DNA from 2 places in the Kitasatospora sp. NPDC008050 genome. Region 1 is predicted to be linked to the other one. Evidence: predicted binding sites of a transcription regulator. Region 1 holds the regulator's gene; the other holds the start of a gene.
What was found. Region 1 encodes HspR, which represses chaperone genes until heat shock. Its sites were predicted from a motif close to TTGAGNNNNNNNNNCTCAA; they were not measured.
Positions count from the first base shown of each region.

Region 1 (3,405 bases):
TGGAGACCCTGATCCCGGTGCTGGACGACATCGGCCGTGCTCGTGAGCACGGCGAGGTGACCGGTGGCTTCAAGTCGGTCTCCGACAACCTGGAGACCGTCGTCGCCAAGCTGGGTCTGCAGCAGTTCGGCAAGGAGGGCGAGCCCTTCGACCCGAACCTGCACGAGGCGCTGATGCACAGCTACTCCTCGGACGTCACCGAGGACACCTGTGTCCAGGTCCTGCAGCCCGGCTACCGGATCGGCGAGCGGATCATCCGCCCGGCGATGGTGGCCGTCGCCGAACCGCAGCCGGGTTCCCCGGCCGGCGGTGGAAGCTCCGCCTCCGGAGGTTCGGCCGGCAACGAAACAGCCCCCGAGGCTGACGGTGCGGGCGACAACTGACACGCTGTGCGCTGCGGGGTCTCCCGTCACCTCTGGTGACGGGCGGCTCCGCAGCGCCGTATCGACCCACGGCACCGTTTCGACCCACCCCGGGAGGTGGCAGCAGCCATGAGCACGAAGGACTACGTGGAGAAGGACTACTACAAGGTCCTCGGCGTGCCCAAGGACGCCACCACCGCGGAGATCAAGAAGACCTACCGCAAGCTCGCCCGCGAGTTCCACCCGGACGCCAACAAGGGCGACACCAAGGCCGAGGACCGCTTCAAGGACATCTCCGAGGCCTATGACGTGCTCTCCGACGAGAAGCGCCGCAAGGAGTACGACGAGGCCCGCAGCCTCTTCGGCTCCGGCGGGATGCGCTCGGGCGGCCCCGGCGGCAACGGCTACAGCTTCGACTTCGGCGACCTGTTCACCGGCGCGCAGTCCGGCGGCAGCGGTGGCATCGGCGACGTGTTCGGCGGCCTGTTCAACCGCGGCGGCCGCCAGGCCCAGCCGCGTCGCGGCGCCGACGTCGAGACCGAGGTCACGCTCAGCTTCGAGGAGGCGGTGGACGGCGCCACCGTCCCGCTGCGGATGACCAGCCAGGCCGCCTGCCGGGTCTGCTCCGGCACCGGCGCCAAGGCCGGCAGCACGCCCCGGGTCTGCCCGACCTGCGTCGGCGCCGGCACCGTCAGCCGTGGTCAGGGCGCCTTCGCGCTCTCCGACCCGTGCCGCGACTGCAAGGGCCGCGGCATGATCGTCGACGACCCCTGCACGGAGTGCCACGGCAGCGGCCGGGCCAGCTCAGCCCGCACCATGCAGGTGCGCATCCCGGCCGGGGTCCAGGACGCCCAGAAGATCCGGCTCAAGGGCAAGGGCGCCCAGGGCGAGCGCGGCGGCCAGCCCGGCGACCTCTTCGTCACCGTGCACGTCAGCACCCACCCGGTGTTCGGGCGCAAGGGCGACAACCTGACGGTGACCGTGCCCGTCTCCTTCCCCGAGGCCGCGCTCGGCGGCACCATCGACGTACCGACCCTGAACGGTCCGGCCGTGAAGCTGCGGCTGCCGGCCGGCAGTGCCAACGGCCTGACCCTGCGGGCCCGCGGCAAGGGTGCCACCCGCAAGGACGGCACCCGGGGCGACCTGCTGGTCACCGTCGAAGTGACGGTTCCTCAGGAGACCAGCGGCGAGGCCCTGAACGCTCTGGAGCAGTACCGCGAAGCCACCGCAGCCGAGGACCCGCGAGCCGCCCTCTTCAAGGCGGCGGAGGGAGCGTGATCTGACATGCGTGATTCCGACAAGAGGGCCGACTCCATCGGTGTCGGCCTGGGCGAGGGCCTGCCCGGCGGCCCCGCCCCCCGGCCGCGCCGGGCCGCCGGGCCGGGCGCGCACTACGTGCTCACCGAGGAGACCCCGGTCTACGTGATCTCGGTGGCCGCGGAGCTGTCCGGGCTGCACCCGCAGACCCTGCGGCAGTACGACCGCCTCGGCCTGGTCTGCCCCGACCGGACCGGCGGCGGCGGTCGGCGCTACTCGGCCCGGGACATCCAGCAGCTGCGCGAGGTGCAGCGGCTCTCCCAGGACGAGGGCATCAACCTGGCCGGGATCAAGCGGATCATCGAACTGGAGAACCAGGTCGCCGCCCTGCAGGCGCGGGTCGCCGAGCTGGCCACCGCGGTCGAGGGTGCCGGCGCCGCCCTGCAGGCCCGCGAGGCCGCGGTGCACGCCTCCTACCGGCGGGACCTGGTGCCCTACCAGCCGACGCAGCAGTCCAGCGCCCTGGTGGTCTGGCGGCCCCGGCGGTAGCGCAAGTGGAACGGACCGGAGCGCTTGGTAGCCCACCGATTGATGGGGTGCCAAGCGCTCCTGCACTTGCGTAGAGTGCTGACGTCTGGATAAGGAACGGTTTCCCGGGAGGGAGCGCCAGGGATGGGTTCAATGGGCGGGGGCGGTGGCGAGGTGGATAAGGAGAGCATCGATTTCGTATCCGCCGAGGCCAAGTCTCTGTATCTCCGGGTCATAGCCGCAGGTGGGAGCAGCGAGCTCGAGGAAGCGGACCGTGGCAGACCGTATGCGGAACTGGTCGAGCTGGGTCTATTGGTTCCCAGCCAAGGAAAACAGTTCCTGGTGACGGCCGCCGATCCCGGTCGACTGGCGAATCGGCTTAGTTCGGCATGGCAACGACAAGCGCTTTCTCTGCTCTCCCAAGCCGTAACCGTGCCCAATGCCCTCAAGGGGCTGAGCCAGGCTTATCAATCGCTGGATCAGCAGCCCCACCCCGGCGGACCGGTGGAGCACATCCACGGCCCGGTGGAGATAGGCCAGCGGGTCGATGCCCTGCTCGACGGCGCGCAGTACGAGGTGCTCACCGCACAACCCGGCGGCAGCCGACGGCAGTCGAACGTCGACGACGCGGCGCTCGCCGACGACCTGGCCCTGATCCGGCGCGGCGTGGCCCGGCGGGTCCTCTACCACCCGAGCGCCAGGTACTCGGCGCCCGCGCGGCACTACGTCGAGCGCATGACCGAGGGCGGCGGGGAGGTCCGGACCCTGGAGGAGCCCTTCACCCGGCTCTTCATCATCGACCGGCGCATCGCCGTGATCCCCGTGCAGGGCGACCTGCACAAGGCCGCTTTCGTCAGCGACAAGGCGATCGTCGCCTACATGCTGGACTCGTTCGAGCGGATGTGGGAGCGGTCGAGCCCGTTCCTGGGGGCCACCGAGGTGCCGCCGGAGGTCATCTCCCGGATGCGCGCCAACATCCTGCGCATGATGATCCAGGGCGTGGGTCACCGGGTCATCGCCCGCAACCTCGGCATCAGCGAACGGACGCTCGCCAGGCACATCGCCGACTTCCGCGAGGAGTACGGATCGGAGACCCTCTTCCAGCTCGGCTGGCGCATGGCGCTGACCGCTCCCCTCGGCCTCTACGGCGAGAAGGGCGAGAACTCGGCCGAGGAGGAGCAGTCGCTCCTTCCGGACGCCTCCCCCCACTGACCGATGCCACAGGCAGCCGGCCGGAGCGCCCGAACGGTATGTCAGA
Region 1 covers NZ_JBIBIJ010000018.1:3,366-6,770, forward strand. The annotation lists gene grpE (nucleotide exchange factor GrpE) at 1-383, shown strand, start outside; gene dnaJ (molecular chaperone DnaJ) at 492-1,640, shown strand; gene ACFZB9_RS28520 (heat shock protein transcriptional repressor HspR) at 1,647-2,168, shown strand; gene ACFZB9_RS28525 (helix-turn-helix domain-containing protein) at 2,322-3,359, shown strand.

Region 2 (3,405 bases), on a different contig from region 1:
GGCTGGGCGGCCAGGCAGGCCAGCAGGTCGAACTCGGTGGGCGTCAGGTGCACGTCGCCGGAGGCGAGCCGGACCCGGCGCTGCACGTGGTCGATCTCCAGCTCGCCGAAGCGCAGGCTGCCGAGCGCCGGCGTTCTGGCCGCCTGCTGGGCGCGCTCGACGCGGCGCAGCAGCACGTTGACCCGGGCGGCGAGTTCGCGCATCGAGAACGGCTTGGTCATGTAGTCGTCGGCGCCCACGCCGAGGCCCACCAGCAGGTCGGTCTCGTCGTCGCGGGCGGTCAGCATCAGCACCGGGACCGGGCGCTGGGCCTGGATCCGGCGGCAGACCTCCAGCCCGTCGAAGCCGGGCAGCATGATGTCGAGCACCACGAGGTCGGGCTGCCAGGTGTGGAAGCCGTCCACCGCGCCGGGGCCGTCGTGGGCCACGGCGACCTTGAAGCCCTCCGCGCCCAGCCGGGCCGCGATGGACTCGGCGATGGTGGGTTCGTCCTCCACCACCAAGACGCGTCGTTGGGCAATCACACCGCTCGTGCTGGTGTCCTGTTGAATTTCTGTCACGGTCACGCCACCGCCCCCAGGGCCTGCGGGCCGCCACCTGTGGGAGTGGCGGGCACCGCTCGTAGTCTTGTTCCGTCGATTTTTTCCGGATACCGGTTCTGTCACCCCGGCTCCGCCAAGCACGGGTGGACCGCGGCCTGACCACCGGTCCGGGCGCGCACACCTCGCAGCGTACGGACACCCGGCGAGCACCGGCAGGTGTCCGTGGATTTCCGGACCGCAGGCCGTCACACGCGCCCCGGGGACCCGGTACGGGCCGCTACCTTACCCGTCCATGTCGCCTCACCGTAACGGTGTGTATGCGGGAACCCGGCAGCCGGTCCCCCCGCGGTCTGCCGTCGGCTCTGGTCCGTACCAACTCCTGAACTGCCGTAACGGGGACGGCAAGCAGATCCTCAGCGGACTCTCAGGCATACGTCGTACCGTGGACGAATTCAGCCAACGATGGCACGGTGTGCACGCGCAGCGAGCGTTCGGGCGCACCGGGTGCGGCCGTGGCGGCGGCTCCGCGGTGCCGCCTGGTGGATCAGCAGTGATGGACGGAGGCGCCATGGCGGACGCGTCGTTCGGTGCGTCGGCGGGTGTGCCGGCGGACCCGACCCGGGTGGGTCCGGTGCGGGCATCGGCCGTCGCCGGGGCGGCGCGCGGCCGCCACCTGCCGGTCGCGCCGCTGGCCTGCCTGCGGTTCGGGCTGCGCGACGTGCCGCTGCAGTGGGTGCTGGAACGGCTGCCCACCCCGCGGCGCAACCCCTTCGCCCTCGGCTACCTGGCGGTGCTGGCCGGCACCACGGTCTTCGCCCAGGCGGCCAGCCCGGACCTGGTGCACCAGTTGCAGACCATGTCCAGCACCGACGGCCACCACCTGCTGCACACCCCCCTGCGCTCGCTGCTGATGAGCGGGCTCTGGGTGGCCGGGCCGGCCTGGATGCCCTACCTGTGGGCCTTCGCCTTCACCGTCGCCCCGCTGGAGCGGCGGGTCGGCTCGTTGCGCGCGGCCGGCGTCTTCGCCGCCGGGCACGTGGTCGGCACCCTGCTCTCCCAGTCGGTGGTGGCGATCGCGGTGGCCACCGGGAAGGTCGGGCCGAGCATGCTGGACGAGTTGGACATCGGGGTCAGCTACGGCGTGCTGGCCAGCCTGGGCGCGATGGCCGGGCTGCTGCCGCCGCGCGGGCGCTGTCTCGCGGTGGGCGGCGCGCTGCTCATGGTCGGCCACCAGGTCGTCTCCAGCACCGACCTGGTCACCGGGATCGGGCACCCGACGGCGCTGCTGGTCGGGATGGCGCTCTGGGGCGTGCTGCGCCGCACCCCGCCGCAGCGGCCCGGGGGCGGGCGCGGCCGGGTGGCGCGGTGGCTGCCGCGCTGGGCGCCGCGCCGGTTCGCCCTGCCCGACCAGTCGGCCTGATCCCGGGCCGCTCCCCCTTCTTCTCCGGCCTCTCCTCCTTCTCTGCGGACCTCTCCCCCTGGCCGCTCTTCCTGACCTCTCCTCCTGACCTCTCTTCCTGATCGCTCAGGGCGAACAAAGTCCCGGGAACATCCAGCCCTCGCGAAGCCTTAGTCATGTCGACTCAAGTTCACTGACTGGGGAGAGATCATGGCATCGACGTCCGCTTCGCTCACCCTGCCCGTGCTGCCGCTCGACGACGAGGTCGTGCTGCCCGGCATGGTGGTGCCGCTGGACCTCAAGGACACCGAGGTGCGCGCCGCCGTGGAGGCCGCCCGGGCCGCCACGGGGGCGTCGGTGGACGGTGGCAAGCCGCAGGTGCTGCTGGTGCCGCGGCTGGACGGCTCCTACGCCGCGGTCGGCGCGCTGGCCACGGTCGAGCAGGTCGGCCGGCTGGCCGACGGCGAGCCGGCGGCGCTGGTCCGCGCGGTCCGCCGGGTGCGGATCGGGGTCGGTACCACCGGCCCCGGCGCCGCGCTCTGGGTCGAGACCACGCCCTTCAAGGAGTCCTCGGTCGGGATCCCGGTCGGCGGCCGGGCCGCCGAGCTGGTGAAGGAGTACAAGGCCGTCTCCACCCAGTGGCTGCGCAAGCGCGGCGCCTGGCAGATCGTGGACCGGGTGGCCGGCATCGAGGGCGTCGGCGAGCTGGCCGACAACATCGGCTACGCCCCCTTCGCCACCGCCGAGCAGAAGCTCAAGGTGCTGCTGGAGGCCGACCAGGTGGCCCGCCTGGAGTTCGCCCTGCAGCTGCTGCGCGACCACCTCGCCGAGGAGGAGGTCAACGACACCATCCGCAAGGACGTCGAGGAGGGCGTGGCCAAGCAGCAGAAGGAGTTCCTGCTCCGCCGCCAGCTGGAGGCCGTGCGCAAGGAGCTCGCCGAGCTGAACGGCGAGGCCGCCGACGAGGAGGGCGACTACCGCGCCCGGGTGGAGGCGGCCGACCTGCCCGAGAAGGTCCGCGAGGCGGCCCTCAAGGAGGTGGACAAGCTGGAGCGGGCCAGCGACCAGTCGCCCGAGGGCAGCTGGATCCGCACCTGGCTGGACACGGTCCTGGAGCTGCCCTGGAACAAGCGCAGCGAGGACGCCTACGACATCGCCGGTGCCCGCGCCGTGCTGGACGCCGACCACGCGGGCCTGGGCGACGTGAAGGACCGGATCGTGGAGTACCTGGCGGTCCGCAAGCGCCGGGCCGACCAGGGGCTGAGCCTGATCGGCGGGCGGCGCGGCGGTGCGGTGCTGGCTCTGGTCGGCCCGCCCGGCGTCGGCAAGACCTCGCTGGGCGAGTCGGTGGCCCGCGCGATGGGCCGTGACTTCGTCCGGGTCGCGCTCGGCGGCGTCCGCGACGAGGCGGAGATCCGCGGCCACCGGCGCACCTACGTCGGCGCGCTGCCGGGCCGGATCGTG
Region 2 covers NZ_JBIBIJ010000002.1:674,401-677,805, forward strand. The annotation lists gene ACFZB9_RS06455 (response regulator transcription factor) at 1-560, opposite strand, end outside; gene ACFZB9_RS06460 (rhomboid-like protein) at 1,111-1,962, shown strand; gene lon (endopeptidase La) at 2,152-3,405, shown strand, end outside.
Region 2: lon (endopeptidase La) is a predicted target of HspR. The motif match lies at 2,111-2,129, and genes of this name have one in related genera.